DNA from 2 places in the Paenibacillus sp. S33 genome. Region 1 is predicted to be linked to the other one. Evidence: predicted binding sites of a transcription regulator. Region 1 holds the regulator's gene; the other holds the start of a gene.
The links. Region 1 encodes LexA, which represses DNA repair genes until DNA is damaged. Its sites were predicted from a motif close to CGAACATATGTTCG; they were not measured.
Positions count from the first base shown of each region.

Region 1 (8,133 bases):
CTTAATTGGTTGGCAGAGCTTTGTTTGCTGATCAGTTTGATTTTACGAGAGGTGGGAAATGTAGCAACGCAAAGTGTGCGTACAAGATGGTATTATTTCAAATTCAGCCTTGTTACAGAAGGATAGGCTAATTTGAATGCTTAAACTTATAATACCAAAAAATCGCTTTTTCATGGGCTGTGGAAAAGTTAGAATATAGCATAGTATCAACTCCGCCGATTACAAAGTTATTTTTAGCATAGAATCGACAAGCTAAAACATTCACATCCTGTGTTTCAAGCATAAGACCAACAAGGTTATTCTGCTTAGCCCACTCGGTTGCTTTACTCAATAAGGCTACTCCGATTCCCTTGTGTCTCCAGTCTTTAGCGACGGCAATATCCTCAATTAGAGCATAGCGATTCCAATTAGTACAAAGTTTAATTTGCCCAACACAGTCGTTCTCATCATAATATAAAAAAATAGATTTTCCTTGTTCATCAATATAACTGATGTCAACGTCATCATCCTCATACTGTTTAAAATATGGTTCGGGGAAACTTTCTTCTATATATGTCCAATTATCGTTCTCGTATTTAGGTATAATCCTTCCTGACACAATAAAGCCGTTATTCTCATTTGACTTCTTAAAATCTCCCATATTCGAAAGTGACATTTTAATTATCATGGCTTGTCTCCTCCTGGTTTAATTTCTCTATGCACACTATTCTAAAAGAGAACCACCTTTTCCTGTCTGTTAGATTTATAAAAAGAGCAAAATTGTAGCGACTGTTCAACTATGTGTGATATTCTACGATCTCGTCCCCTTGCTTCAACGATTCATAGCAGTAGTTAGGTGTACCGTTTAACACAAAAAAAGCAGGAAGAATCCTTCCTGCTTTTGCTTGAAAACGATTATTAACGTCTGCGTTGTCTATCATTCACGCTAAACAGATTAACAGCCAGTGCGTTACCTCTTGCACGCGCAACGGCTCTTTGATTCGAACGGATGTTTGATCTTCTTCTTCTCAAATCACGTCTGCAATGTCTTCTGCTCATATGATCACCTCCCTTCAAGGAAATGAAGGTACGGATGAATCTTAGTGGTGTTTATGCTTACGCTTGGAAATTTTGATATTCAAGGCATTGGTTGCTAGTGCATTTCCGCTTCCTGTTTTAGCAGCTGCGGCTTGAAAGACTTTAACGACCAGATATCTGTTTTTCCCGATGCGATGCTTATACGTTTTAACTCTATTTCTGATCATCTGCATATCTCCTTTGCTTAGGTCTGCTATATACTATGTCAATTGTGATAGTAATGTATCAGCATAAATCTATTAAAAGCAAAAAGAAGCTGGTACCTATATTACTAATGGTTAACAAAAAAACTCATGCGAACCTGTCTTCGCCATTTCAACTTTACATTGCAGGAGAATGTTACAGGCAGGTCGGCATGAGTCTAATAGTGTAGATAAATAATATGCAGTTTAGTATGAAAATTATTTACTATTAAGAGTGTTAAGTTTTTTCTCGTAGTACGCCTCTTGAGCAAGAATATGATTCAGTTGTTCAGAGAGCTGTTTATATTCTTGGCTGTCTTCTGGGTAATTGTTTCTTTCGGAAATTACAGCTTCGAGTTGCTTTTCTAAGTACCTGAAATGGATAAGTATTTGTATGTACTGAATACGATCGTAGGTTGTTATGTGTGATTTCTCTTCTGCATACAAATGATCCATTGTTGGTACTACACAGCTTATGGCGATAAATATCACAACGAACGCTGAAATTATAATTTTTTTCATTTAATTCCTCCTACAGAGCTATGAGTAATTAATATACCATATTTATCTAAAACAAAGAAAGATCTATTAGTTTTGCCCATAACAGTATAGCTGCTCAAGATCAGTGGGTGATTATTTGAGATGAGGAGGCTGATTTTATAGTAGAAACAATAGGAATAGATTGCTGAAATGAAAAAATAGTTGTGAGATACATAATAACAATACAAAACCGGCTTGCCCTAGGCAGCCGGTTTTGTATTAGTGGTTAGAATAACGGGGAAGAAAGAACGAGAAATCAGTGGAAGTCCCGGAAGAGTCCTACAACCTTGCCCAAAATGCTGACGTGTGTCAGGCGAAGCGGTTCAAAGGCTGGGTTTTCAGGTTGAAGCCGGATATGATCTTTTTCTTTGTAGAAGGTTTTAACTGTAGCTTCGTCTTCATCTGTCATAGCTACAACAATATCGCCATTATCAGCGGTCTGCTGCTGACGTACGATTACATAGTCTCCGTTAGCAATCCCAGCCTCAATCATGCTTTCGCCTACAACAGATAACATGAATATTTTATCCTCACCAACAAAGTGTTGGGGAAGAGGAAAGTAATCTTCAATATTTTCTGTCGCCGTAATAGGAAGGCCAGCAGTTACTTTGCCGACGACGGGGACACGACTAATGGAGTAATTAATCAAGTTGCTGTTATCCGATTCGTCTTGACCGAGTAACTCAATAGCCCGTGGTTTTGTAGGATCGCGTCGAATGAGTCCTTTTTTCTCTAAACGATCCAAATGACCGTGAACCGTAGAACTGGAGGCCAATCCGACAGCCTCGCCTATTTCGCGTACAGAAGGGGGGTATCCCTTTAGACGCACTTCATTGCGGATAAATTCAAGAATGGCCTGCTGGCGGCTCGAAATCTTAGACATACCGTATCAACCCCATTTAGTAACGTTTGGGAAAATTATAGCATAGAACCTCCGTTCGTACAAACATAAGTTCTAAATAATCCCTAAAAATAATCGCGAACCTTTGTTCTCTTTTCTATTGAACAAAACAAATGTTCGTGTTATATTGTGAAAACATAAGAACAAACGTTTGGAGGTCGCAGCCAATGATGAAATATAGCACTTATCAAAGTATTTTTCCGATGAATTCAGAAAATTTGCAGGAGACCCGAAAAGAGGGTAGAGCGCATTTTATGCAAATTATTACTAATAGTCTTTTACTTAAGCTTCTTATTTTAGTGATTGTTGCTTGGATTGCAGGGGCAGGTGTACTTACGGTTTTCGCGGCACCCTCAGCTTCCAAGGGAGAAGTGACTAAACTGACCGTACAACCTGGAGATACGTTGTGGGAGATTGCCGCAAATCATAAACCGGAACGAATGGATACACGGGTATATATAGAAGGAATTGTTCGGATTAACGGTTTAGAGGATCGGGGAGTACAGGCAGGTCAGGTACTCAAGCTTCCTAACTTCTGACCTATAGACTATTAGAGCTTGTCAGGGAGCGTAATGCGGGAGCCTTGACAAGCTCTTTTCTACATGTCAAAGTGTATTATATCTTTGCTTTTATGGAGGGGACACAATTTGGATATAGACAGCTTGGTACAGCGCATCAATGAATTAGCGCGCAAAGCAAAATCCGAGGGTTTGACGGAAGAGGAAGCCACAGAGCGCGCCAATCTTCGGGAAATTTATTTAGGTAACATTCGCCGTAATTTTCGGCAGCAGCTTGAAACGATTGAATTTGTGGACGATGATACATCGAAGGGAAATGACGGGCTGAAGCATTAATGTTGTTAAAGCGCCCAAGCCTGCAATTTGCCTTTTGTTTTAGGTACCGTTCTCGGTATCTATATAGATCAGCTTTGAGGCAATTGTTTTATTGTAATATATCTGGGAAGGAATTGAGAGATGGCCCGATCATTTGAAAGAAAAGTACGCAAAAACACAGCGCATTTAAATAAATCGCGCAAAAAGCAAGGCATTCAAACCATTAACGGCGCAGGTTCTGCAATGGATATTTTCCGTGGTCGTAACATTACTGTGCCAATTATGCTGGCTGGTCTTTCTGTATTGTACATGCTTATGAGTTACTTTTTGACTAAAACTGGTATGCGAGGGATGGATTGGCTTGTATTCGGCCTATACTTGATGCTGGCTGTTATCTTTTTCATCCGTCGTCCTTATTTGAAAGTGGGAAAGGATACTATCTATATGCTGAAAGGTGGTAGAGAACGTCCAATGACGGCAGGGGACATGAAAGCCATCAAGATTGAAAAGGGTTACGTAACCGTTGAAAGAAAAGGTAAGGGCGGTAATTTCATTTTCACAAAATCATTAGGTCGCTATGACACGGATGCCATTGCAGAGCGACTTGAGAAGTTTGCGCTATCCAATCAGATACAGGTGGACAAGAAATAACTGATTTAGCCTGTAGCTCTTTAACAAAGGCCGTATGATGTTATTTCATATAACATGCTGCGGCCGCTTGCTTAATATGGGCACACATAACGATTCAAATACTTAACCGAGCAAATAGGTGTACATATACTGTGGAAAGAGAGTGGATAATTCAGATGACGATTCAGGCGGTAATGTTTGATCTTGATGATACCCTTTTATGGGATGAACGTAGTGTAGAAGAGGCATTTGATGCAGCATGCCAAACAGGCTCCCGTGAAGCAGGCGTTGATCCGAAAACTCTGGAGGAAGCGGTACGTAAGGAAGCACGCGCTTTGTATGAATCCTATGAAACCTTTAGTTTTACTCAAATGATCGGCATTAACCCGTTTGAAGGATTGTGGGCGAATTTTACAGCAGGTGAGCAACCTGAATTCCGCCAATTGGAACAGTTGGCCCCTGTTTATCGAAAGGAATCATGGCGCAGAGGACTCCAGCAACTAGGGATAGATAATGAGAAGTTGGCGGAAAAGCTGGCTACCCAATTTGCTTCGGAAAGACGCGCGCGTCCACATGTATATGAAGAAACGTTCGAGATTCTAGAACAATTGAAGGGACATTACAAACTGTTATTGCTGACAAATGGCTCCCCTGATCTACAACAGGAGAAACTGGATGGAGTTCCTCAATTAGCTCCTTTTTTTGATCATGTTGTCATTTCAGGTTCTTTTGGTCGAGGCAAGCCTGATCCGTCTATATTTCAGCATGCTTTGGGGCTTCTTGGTATTGAGCCTGAACATGCTTTAATGGTAGGAGATAAGCTGACGACTGATATTCAAGGAGCATTGGCAGCAGGTGTACACTCGGTGTGGGTGAACCGGAACGCTAAAACCAATACCACAGAGATCAAGCCGAAGTTCGAAATCAAGCATCTGTCTGAATTGGACGGAATTATTCAATCGTTAAAGTAAGAAATCCATAGTCTTTAGAAACGAGTATTAAAAAAACTCCCTTCGCTCGATTGTTACAGTGAAGTGCACCCCTTAGAATAGACATTGGAATAAACCCCTGGTTTATCCGATGTATTTCTAGGGGGTGCATTTTTTATGCCAGCGAAAAAAGGACAGAAGTTTAAAGAATATACGTTTGAAACCAAAGTAGAGGCCATACGGCTTCATATCGAAGAAGGTTGGACATATCGTAAACTCATGGAGAAGTTCGGGATTGCAGATCGACATCGGTTGAAAGAATGGATGCGGAAGTACAAGGAACTCGGTGAATTCGGACTTATGGACCAACGAGGACGGCGTAAGGAGTATATCGACCAGGATAGGTATGTACAGAAGCTGAGACGGGAAATGACATGCTAAAAAAGTGTTTGGAAATCTGGATACAGGAGATGAAGCACACAAATATATAACCATTGAGAAAGCTGCGAAAGACTATCCTATTAGCAAACTGTGTACGCTTTTCAAAGTCTCCAGAAGTGGATATTACGCCTTCTTAAAACGGAGAGAAACAGATCGAGATCGGGACGCGAAAGCACTTGTGAAGAAAGTGTATGAGCAGTATAACGGAGTCTACGGCTATCGCCAAATTCAACTATTTTTGCAGCACGATCATGGAGTCTGGATGAACCATAAAAAGGTACTCCGGCTCATGCAGGTCTTGGGGATCCGCTCACAAATTCGTCGGAAGCATCGCTGCAATTATGCTTCTTCTACGGAAGGTCGTGTGGCGAAAAATCTGCTAAAACAGGATTTCAAGGCGGACAAACCAAATCAAAAATGGGTCACAGATATTACGCAATATCGTGTGGGTGATTGCTGGCTATATCTGTCTGCGATTAAAGACTTGTTCAATAACGAAATTATCGCGTACCAGATGAGCCATAGAAATGATAACGAACTGGTCTTACAGACGTTTCGACAAGCCTGGAAACAGCAAAAAGACGTGACTGGCCTCATCGTTCACAGCGATCAGGGATTCCAGTACACGTCCCATGCGTACCATGACATGCTGCCAAAGGTTGGCGCCCGAATCAGCATGTCTCGCCGAGGCAATTGTTATGATAATGCCTCGATGGAGAGCTTCTTCTCGCATCTCAAAACGGAAGGGCTCTACCCCTATGATATCCGAAATATGGACGAGGCACAAAGGAGAATAAAAGAATATATCCAATTTTACAACCAGTGTCGACCACAACGAAAGTTAAATAAGCTGCCTCCGAAAGAGTATCGGAAGCAGCTTATAGCCTAGGGGCTTTTTTCAGTGTCTATAAAATGGGGTCTTGACCACAGAGCAGAGGGAGTTTTTTTATTCACACAAGGATAAACTCGTAATTATGCTTTAATGAAGGTTGGGTCTTCATACGGTTCGGCAATCCAGCCATTTTCTTCGATGAACAATCGGATTGCGACGATCTTTTGATTCTCCATTAAAGTGAAGAAGTGAGGTATATTTTCAGGTACGGAGATAACGTCCCCCGGTGAAAGCTCTACGTTAAAATAGCCGATCTCTTCAGGGCCTTTAATGATGAAGATGCCTTTACCAGCGACAATGGCACGGATTTCATCCTCGGTGTGGGTGTGAATTTGCTCAAACTTGGCCAGCAGCTCGTCTAAATTCGGCGTTGCTTCAGATAAAGTGATAACGTCCCATATTTTATATCCGCGACGTGCGGCTAAATCCTTGATTTCGGGTTCAAATGTTTGGAGAACAGCGGCCTTTTGATCATCTGTTAAGGTAAAGTTCTCTTGCAGCTCCCCGGACAATTTGGAAGCATCCCAATGTTCATACAATATCTCGTGACTCTCCAGAAATTCACGTACTTGTTCTTCACCGCTAATTCGTTCGTTCGTGTTACGTATTAAGATTTCGGCCATATATCTATTCCCTCTTTTCCACTTGGATTAATATTGTATAAAGAATACCATGTCTTGAAACGTTGTACAATACAGGATTTCAACATTTTATAATGCAAATGACTATAGCTAAAGGGTCAGGGTTAAGTACGTTCTGTAATGCTACAAACTATAAAAATGGATTAGAGAAGTCGTTTTTACAAAGAACAACCTGTATAAAACGTATGTTTTTACTTCAATCTATCTAAATGATACGGTTTCTGCTAAACTAGGATTTAACGTTTTGCGGGGGTGAAGAAATTTGGATAAAGTTAGCTTGCAGGATGCATTACAACGAAGAATACTCCTTCTTGATGGGGCCATGGGCACCATGATTCAACAGGAAGACCTTTCCCCCGATGATTTTGGTGGGGAAGAGCTGGAGGGCTGTAATGAAATGCTGGTCTTAACGAGACCAGATGTCATTCAAGGGATTCATGAAGCTTACTTGGAGGCTGGGGCAGACCTAATTGAAACGAATACATTTGGAGCAACATCCGTCGTTTTGGCGGATTACGATATACCAGAACGTGCCCGTGAAATTAATCTGGTGGCAGCCAAACTGGCGCGTAACGCGGTGGATAAATACAGCACTGCGGACAAGCCTCGTTTTGTAGTAGGAGCTATGGGTCCAACCACGAAAACCTTGTCTGTCACAGGTGGTGTTACATTTGCTGAGCTGATTGACAGCTATCAAGAGCAGGCCTTGGCGCTTATTGAAGGCGGCGTGGATGTGCTCCTTTTGGAGACCTCACAGGATACGCTTAACGTCAAGGCTGGAAGTATCGGAATTCGGCAGGCTTTTGAGCAGACAGGTATCGAGCTTCCGCTAATGATTTCAGGTACGATTGAGCCTATGGGAACGACGTTGGCCGGGCAAAATATCGAATCCTTTTGCATATCACTTGAACACTTACATCCAATTTCGATTGGATTGAATTGTGCTACAGGTCCAGAGTTTATGCGTGATCATATTCGCTCTCTGTCTGAAATGTCCTCTGCAGCTATTAGCTGTTATCCAAATGCGGGCTTGCCCGATGAAAATGGCCAATACCATGAATCGCCTG
Region 1 is NZ_JBSIEZ010000001.1:2,999,536-3,007,668, reverse strand. It holds gene ACWGXJ_RS13755 (GNAT family N-acetyltransferase) at 128-667, opposite strand; gene ACWGXJ_RS13750 (hypothetical protein) at 898-1,038, opposite strand; gene ACWGXJ_RS13745 (hypothetical protein) at 1,080-1,244, opposite strand; gene ACWGXJ_RS13740 (hypothetical protein) at 1,479-1,781, opposite strand; gene lexA (transcriptional repressor LexA) at 2,056-2,682, opposite strand; gene ACWGXJ_RS13730 (LysM peptidoglycan-binding domain-containing protein) at 2,871-3,239, shown strand; gene ACWGXJ_RS13725 (DUF896 domain-containing protein) at 3,348-3,554, shown strand; gene ACWGXJ_RS13720 (hypothetical protein) at 3,675-4,184, shown strand; gene ACWGXJ_RS13715 (HAD family hydrolase) at 4,340-5,134, shown strand; gene ACWGXJ_RS13710 (helix-turn-helix domain-containing protein) at 5,270-5,533, shown strand; gene ACWGXJ_RS13705 (IS3 family transposase) at 5,538-6,422, shown strand; gene ACWGXJ_RS13700 (1,2-dihydroxy-3-keto-5-methylthiopentene dioxygenase) at 6,506-7,048, opposite strand; gene metH (methionine synthase) at 7,329-8,133, shown strand, end outside.

Region 2 (8,133 bases), on a different contig from region 1:
AAAATTCATTCCGTGTTTAGTCAAATCGTCCGTGTGATAGGCTTATTACATCCTCTCTAATATCTTGTAATATCCATAATTAGGTTAATTAAAGGTATCACGGAAGTTGGAAACTATTAATTTTTGTCATTTCTTAAGTTGCTACTTCTTCCTTATTATCCTCATCATTATCAATGTAAAAAAAACATACCATCTTGTGTAAATGTATTCAATATAATGTCAAATAAAAAAATAAATTCATTTATGCAACACTTATTAAAAAAGCGTCTAGTACCTCACGATCAGAACATGAACCCAACCTGCTAATTTAAAATGCTTAACTGTTTTCATCACAATAGCCTTGAATTAAAAATCCTTCTTGACTTATTTACACAGCAAAAAGAGAATATATATTATTTTTTTTGGTTTTTTTGACATAAAATGACTCCGGTTAATCAATCTCGACCGAGTTCCTTAAGATCTTACCTCCCTCCAACCTGTTTATACAGGGTCTGGAAGGATAATAACCATTGACACCCGTTAGAACTGTCCTGGATCGTTTGAAGATGTTTGGGTTGGGTTTAATGTATTCAGAACCGATACTGTCGTCAGGATCATCGGCCTTTCGGACGTTGAAATTGTAAAACTCAACATGCATCCTTGGTCAACTGGCAAAGTGACTCCAGAAGTCCTCACGGGAGCCGCTACTCCCGCTGAGTGCCCCCTCTCCTGGCTCTTCTGGGGGTACAAGAGATGACAGCCAAAGCAGATAATTGATAACCCAAAGCCTGTCTCTAACGATAAGGTGACTTACACTTCCTCCGTGACGGACGGCAGCGGCCAACCAATCTCGTACATCAAAAGGTTTTATGGTGGATATCGATTAGTCGTTGATAAAGACGGCATACACAAGCAATTTAAAACTTCATTTATGCTTTAATAAATTTGGTTTTAAAAAATGAAAGGGATAAACGATCGGTTTAAGGAATGGTATAAGCGGTCATTGGGAGATCAAAAGAAAGACACAAGATGTTCCCAATTAGCAGTGTAACAGGGGTGAAAGAAGGAGATGTCGTTTATTTCAAAGACGGATTATGGCTTAAAGACGAGAATGAAACAATAGAACGATCTAAACGGACAAACAGACTCACAGACTCATGTACTCGTAAATCTAATAACTCAAGCATCTTGGCCGTCATATAGACGTACATTTAGGCATTTATTTATGAATCTGATCTGCATAAAAACAAATTATTAGGTTATGTAAAAAACATAGCTCATTTATTTCAACTTCTTTTTAGCGAAACAAGATATTCTTGGTTGGATAAATCAAGCATCTCAGCGTACTCTGTTTGTTTTAAAGAAGACTGTGCCCAATGAGCTCTTAGGTTCTCTATTAAATAATATGTTGAGAGACTCGCTTATTTATAAATATTTAATGCAAAAAACACGACATTTGTATGCCGTGTTTTTTGTTATGCATTATGCTGATGGTAACTCATAAAAATATAGCAAAAAAGTTCTACTTTCTAATCAGTGCTTAACAATTATCATTTAACTAGTATTCAAATAATTACGCCTCTTTTGAAACTCTATTTAATACTGATCAACATAAGCGTCTAAGCTACCCAAACCACTTTCATGTAATTTCATAATATCATAATATTCTTCTTTTGTGATCTCCGCATGATCATACGTAATGGGAAACCATGGGCAATGATTCGCCAGTTCATCTATTAACATATCCCTTCCATTTGATGCGTAAATATAAGCGTACTCGTCTGAACAATTGATATCCATATAGTTTTTTTCGGGCTCTTCCCCTCCCCCAATGGGGTATACCTTTGTCTGCCTCCGTTAATATAGATGTAGGTTGCAGCGTATTCTTCCATATCCTCTGAGAGTATAAATGCGTCTTTTTCAGAGCAATAACCCTCAGGAGAATCGAAGAAATCAGATACTGCGGTTACAGCTCTTAAAGCTTGCTGTTTGGTGAAGTATGGCTTTTCCCATCCGTCCTCCCTATGCTTGCCTAGCGTAAATCCTTGAAACGTTTTGTTTCCCATTTTATAAATTGAAAAATAGGTTGATTTTGCGTTTTTGGGTTGGGTTGTACATCTTTGATATTTTTCAAGCTTACCTTTGAAATTAATTTTTTATTCATCCAATGACATTTCAATAGATCAAAACCTGCAAAAATGTCATTGAATTAGTTTGTATCATCCCCATCTATGGCGTTAGAAATGTTCTCCATAGACTCTAGCAGGTTAGATAACAGAATCGAGTATTGTTCCATTAAAAATTTCCTCCTAAAACGTATTCAATGTCTTCCAATATGCTACTAAGAGCATACTCAACATCCTCATTGATTTCAGCTACTTCGGATCTGTGTAATAATAGATTGCCGAATGGATTCATCTTCCTCATATAGGGACTTGTCTCCACAATTGGTTAGCAATTACTTAGTTCTTCTACTCCCGTGGACCCTATGAGATTTCCCAGGATAAGTCACCATTTCTATTGAACCCTATAAATTGTACAGGCTTTAAAGTGCCTCACTCTGCTTATGTGAACGAAAAAAAGGAGACTCTATGAGTGTTCAATAGGAATACAAATAAAAGTCTCCAAAAGATTCAATTCATAATGCCACAGCTAAGTAGGGCCTTCTCTTTATCGCAACGTTATATTGAGCGAAGAAGATAATCAAATTTCCTTATAATAAAAAGATTTATACAATATAAATAAACTCTAATTCAATAGTTGGACTGTCATTTTACCATACTAATGATGCATCAACCTTTTCAATTACTTGATCTTAAGTTTCACATTAAAGTTCGGAATATGCCTGTATCTTAAAAAATCTGTAAAAAATAATTTACTTGTTTGGTTATAAAATGTCCCTTATGTGGTATAATAAATACATAAATAGAGTATATTAAAAAAAGCCACGATGGTGAGACATCGTGACTAAACAAAGGCCAGTGGGCGACCACGGCGAATCCCAATTAGTTAATTGAAAAACCACCGGATACAGGGCCCAACCTATCGCCGGTGGTTTTTCTTAGCTTTACGTGACTTCTTCTGTCCGCGTAACAACGTCTTTAGGCCAGCAAATATACCGACCAGCTTCAACATAACGTCCAGAATCTTCACGATCAAGTCAAGTGACACAGCGTCACCCCCTCTCAGGGCAGCTTCGCCATGTCATTCCCACCGGTTACTTTGTTTCCTCAATTATATCATGATCCCCTCTAGTATCTACTATTAATTTCTAATGATGTCTTTAAGGTTGTGCTCTTTTTTCATGCTTGGCGGCGTCCTACTCTCCCAGAACCCTACGGTCTAAGTACCATTGGCACTGGAGGGCTTAACGATCGTGTTCGAGTTGGGTACTTATGGAACCCCTCCGCTATCACCACCAAACATGAATCTGCTTTGCAAATTCTATCTTCAAGGAATTCCCCCCTGAAAACTGGATCCGAAACTTCATTACGCCTTATCTTAGAAAAAAACCGACCGATTCGTATTGGTCAGCTCCATGCATTACTGCATTCCACTCCCAACCTATCTACCTCGTCGTCTTCAAGATGGCTTACGTATTGGGAAATCTCATCTAGAGGGGGGCTTTACGCTTAGATGCTCTCAGTGCTTATCCCTTCCGTACATAGCTACCCAGCGGTGTTCCTGGCAGAGGGACCTACTTCAGCCCCAGGATACGATGAGCCGACATCTAGGCGCCAAACCTCCCCATCGATGTGGACTCTTGGGGATAAACCTGTTATCCCCAGGGTAGCTTTTTAAGAAAATAATCATACTCATTTTGAATATATGTTGATAATTTTTTTATATTTATGGATTTTTTTAATGAATGAAATCCGTTTCTTTAGAATAATAAATGTATCTTTTGCAATGAGTTTATAAAGGGAACATCAGCTGGAGAAAATTCATACAAACTCAAATCGGAAAAATTGATCCATTTAACCTCACTATGTTCCTTTACCTTAATTTCGCCGCTATTCCACTTGGCCCAGTACGCCATTAGTCTAATCACACCATCAGAGTATTTATAGATGCTATCATCATAATGATGAAGAACATCAATATGCATTCCTAATTCCTCATAAATTTCTCTTTTTAAACACTCTTCTAAGCTTTCTCCAGCTTCAAGCTTTCCACCAGGGAACTCCCATTTCCCCTCAAGCTTCATACCTTTTCCTCGCTTAGCGATGAGTATCTTTCCTCTATCTACTATAAGAGCAGCAGTAACAATTTTTGCTTGTACACCAAAGTGTTCTTCTCTGTGACAGTTGGGGCAAACAGCAACTGCATTCTCGACTGTATCGTCTCCTCCGTCTGCCAACGGGATTTTATGATGTACTTCTAAATATGGAGATAAATCACTCGCTCTAAGAAATGGCGCAGGTTGGTAGCATATTTCACAAATACCATTAGCCCGCTTTAAAACTTCAACAATTACATCCGGATTTCTTTTATATGCTGTTGTGATAACAGGTACACTTTCGGGTTTTTTAGGAGCATTATTTAACCTAGCTTTACGATCCTGATCAGTGGATCTTTTGGCTTTCTTAACTTGCTTATCAACTTCTTGTAAATATTCTTTTGTAGTTACAGATCTCTGTATATTCAAGGAATTTAACTTATTCAGGATAAACCATCTTGAACCATCTTCAGAGTTGTAATGATGCGATTCAAACTCATATAAACCATTCAAATTAAGAACAGTTCCATCTTTGGTAAACAAATATATCGGTGTCTTGTTTTGAGCGGAGTTAATTATTGAAGCATTATATTTGTAATTTGGATCGAAATTGCCTCTTAAGCTGTAGAAATAATATTTTATCTTTTCATTCTCTACAATCCATTCATTCGGATACTTTCCATCTGAGAAAGTTGATTTTATGAAGATAGCCTGTAATCTATCATTATTACCAATAAGATAAATACCTGACTGTGGATCATAAGTACGAGCAAGTATGGATATATCCCATGAAGTATAGTCAGCCCCGATCACGAAATCGTTAAGAACGGTAACATCATCTAATTCATCCTTAAACTCTTCACAAAAACGAGGATATAAATCTTCGTACGTTTCTAAGCCAAGGTTTTTAAACCGTTCGTATAGCGCTGTCCCTGGTGAATTTGAAGGTTGTACAATTTCAAAACGTTGAAGATATCTTTTAAGATCGCCCACTCGTTTCATATTTCGAACGACAGTTCTAGAACGTATAACTTTGTTTTTAAACTCTTTTTCAAGTTCAGGATGATCTAGAGCAGGCGCCTCCACTTCGCGGATAACAAAGTTTATAGCTTGTTGTATTCTTGACATATAACACTCTCCATTAACTAAAATTCTTATCTTTCACATCCCACTCCGTCACCATCACGATCCAGCTTTCTACTGTAACCTGGTTCACCTTCATAAATTGGATCGGCACCAGCAGCACGAACCGCAGAGCAGTTTTTATAGTATACATTCCTTGATGATTCTCTTGGTTCAGAATAAGTTTGGACGACTTCCTTTTTAGGAGTAACTACTTTAGGCTTAGATTCTTTTACACTTGAATCATTACTTTTAGATTCAGTCTTTGCAGTTGCCTTTTGAACTGCCTTTTGAACTGCCTTTTGAACTACCTTCTGATTGAATCCATCTTCTTGCGCATAGTTTTCAATACTCCAGATACCTGTCCCATTTTTTTGAGCGGTGGTTTGAATGTTCTTGAATTGATCAACATATTTAACGTTTGGAGGGTTTATGTAGGCTACCCGAGCGTATCCTTTCTCGATCAACATTTCATTCAGCATCTTATCTCCTACCCACACATAGCCAAGTAGACGACCATACTTATCTCGTTCTGAAACATCAAGCTCTAGGGAAAGGTTACCTTGCTTTAATTGCTTCAATGTAAAAGCAAAGGCTTCTTTTGCGAACGGTTGAACTGGTGTACCCTGTTTAACGCTTTCTGGTGTATCTACTAAGAGTAATCGAATTTTCTCCTCTTTCCCTTGAACTGATGCTTTAAAAGTATCTCCATCCGTTCCCGCTATTAAAGTTATAGGAATACGTTTTGGTTGTTCAGAATCCGCCTTTTCGTTAGATGCTGAGGTAGAAACAATGTTTGAAGTTTGCTCAGATTTAGTTGTAGTAGGTACCGCAGAAGTTTGTTCTACTTTAGCTGGAACAGCTGGTGCTTTATTCGCTAAATCCTGCTGCTTAACATTCGTTAGATTCCCGATGAACGCTAAAAAGAAAATCCCGGCAAGTGAAAATAAAACTATTGCTAGTTTACTCTTCCGATTTTCTCTCTTAGCATTCTGATATTTTTTATACCCCCAATAACCAAGTCCCCCTGCGATAATCAGTAATCCTAAATATTTAATAATCGCAACAACTACAATTAATGCAAAGATAATTCCTATGATCTTTCCCTTTCCATTACTTCTCATGATATCCCCCTAGGTATTTAGTTCTAGGATAAATATACCATGAACATTTTCCAATATATATAATTTTATTACAAAAATCGCACGAATATTTTGTTATTCTCTAGATTTATCTGCTAGTTTACTTGCTGAAATGATATCCTCCAACTTGATCCAACTAAAATCATCCTCGCCACGAAACAGTTTTACTTCCCTGCGAGCAGTATTTATAGACGTGATTACACCTGTGAGTTCTTCGTCATCGAACGGACTAAAAACCACTATCGATATAGGCTGACGTGTGTTGTAAGAGACTATGAGCACCTGCTCAATTAGCTGCACTTCTTGATCATCAAGTTCAGGCTTACCACGCCGTTGGCGATCTTTCATAAGCTTTAGGTATGCTTCCTTATGTTCAGGAATGATTATCCGACTGCTTTCCCATAATCCATTGCCCTCAAGTTTCTTTCCCATGTATGTAGCCTCCTGATGTAATATGTTCAAATTATATCCCGAACGTATGTTCCTTACAAGAGCTTTTGTTTTCTACTTCTAAGACTTTTGTGCTAGAAAATTATTCCTAGGTCATATATACTAATTTTACTATAATATTACCAATAGATAGGGGTTATGTAATGACTGCAATTGCTGTGATTGCTTTGCTGGCTTTTTTTGTGTTTTTTGTTTTGTGGGCTATAGCTTTAATAAAAAAGAACGGCAAGACTAAGAAAATGTTTCTCTTTGGTTTACTTGCTTTCCTAGTATTTATTATTGGAATATCAGTCGCTGACACTCAGAAACCAACCGAAACTAATTCCAAACCGGTAGCTACCACGCCTGTTAAAGAGAACGAAGTTACTACTGAACCAGTTCAAAAGGAACAGACTGATGCTAAAAAAACATTGATTGACACATCGCTTCCTTTTGATAAGTTTTCATCTGCTCTCTTTGCATTGCCAGTATCCAAGCAAGGGGAAGCATTCGACAGTGTAAGAAATCAAGTTGTTTCATGGTCAGGTGTTGTTATTGAAGCTGGATCAAGCAGCCTTTATGTCTATGGTAAACCAGCAGATTACAACGGTGAATCATGGTCAGATATTAGCGCTGAAAAGAAAAAACTCGGGGATGTTATTGTTGTAAAAGTTTCAGATCGTTCAGAATTGAATGGTCTTAATCCGGGGGATATAGTTACCTTTAAGGGTGAACTTGGTTCCCGTGGTGCTAAGGGAGAAGCCAATTGGAAACTATACAACGGAAAAATAGAGGGTCGGACAGTAGCAGAATCGCCAAACCTCGGAACCATTACCAAAGCTAAATATAACAAGATTAAAAATGGAATGACTTATGAGGAAGTTGCGAAAATTATCGGTGGTCCCGGTGAGGCTCTTTCAGAGGTTGGTGAAAAAGGAGACGAATTTTATACTGTAATGTATTCGTATAAAGGTGAAGTCGGACCTGGTGCAAATGCCGTTTTCACATTCCAAGGCAACAAACTACAAGCAAAAGCACAATTTGGTCTCGAATAAAAACAGCCCCGGAGCAATCCGGGGTTTTAATATTTCTATAGCTATTATGACTATTGTCAACAGAGGTAATTCCATTGCCTGAATAAAATGAATATGATAACATAAGAATAGAAAAAGGGAACGGCAGCCACCGTCCCCTGCACGACTTACCGCTATAAGAGCGGTCAGCAATTGAGGTTTGATCCAG
Region 2 is NZ_JBSIEZ010000002.1:135,544-143,676, forward strand. It holds gene ACWGXJ_RS25665 (hypothetical protein) at 3,022-3,150, opposite strand; rRNA gene rrf (5S ribosomal RNA) at 3,286-3,402, opposite strand; gene ACWGXJ_RS25675 (NUDIX domain-containing protein) at 3,863-5,326, opposite strand; gene ACWGXJ_RS25680 (thermonuclease family protein) at 5,353-6,444, opposite strand; gene ACWGXJ_RS25685 (YolD-like family protein) at 6,538-6,894, opposite strand; gene ACWGXJ_RS25690 (hypothetical protein) at 7,056-7,946, shown strand.
Region 2: a site for LexA is predicted at 6,934-6,947, ahead of ACWGXJ_RS25685 (YolD-like family protein). Genes of this name have one in related genera too.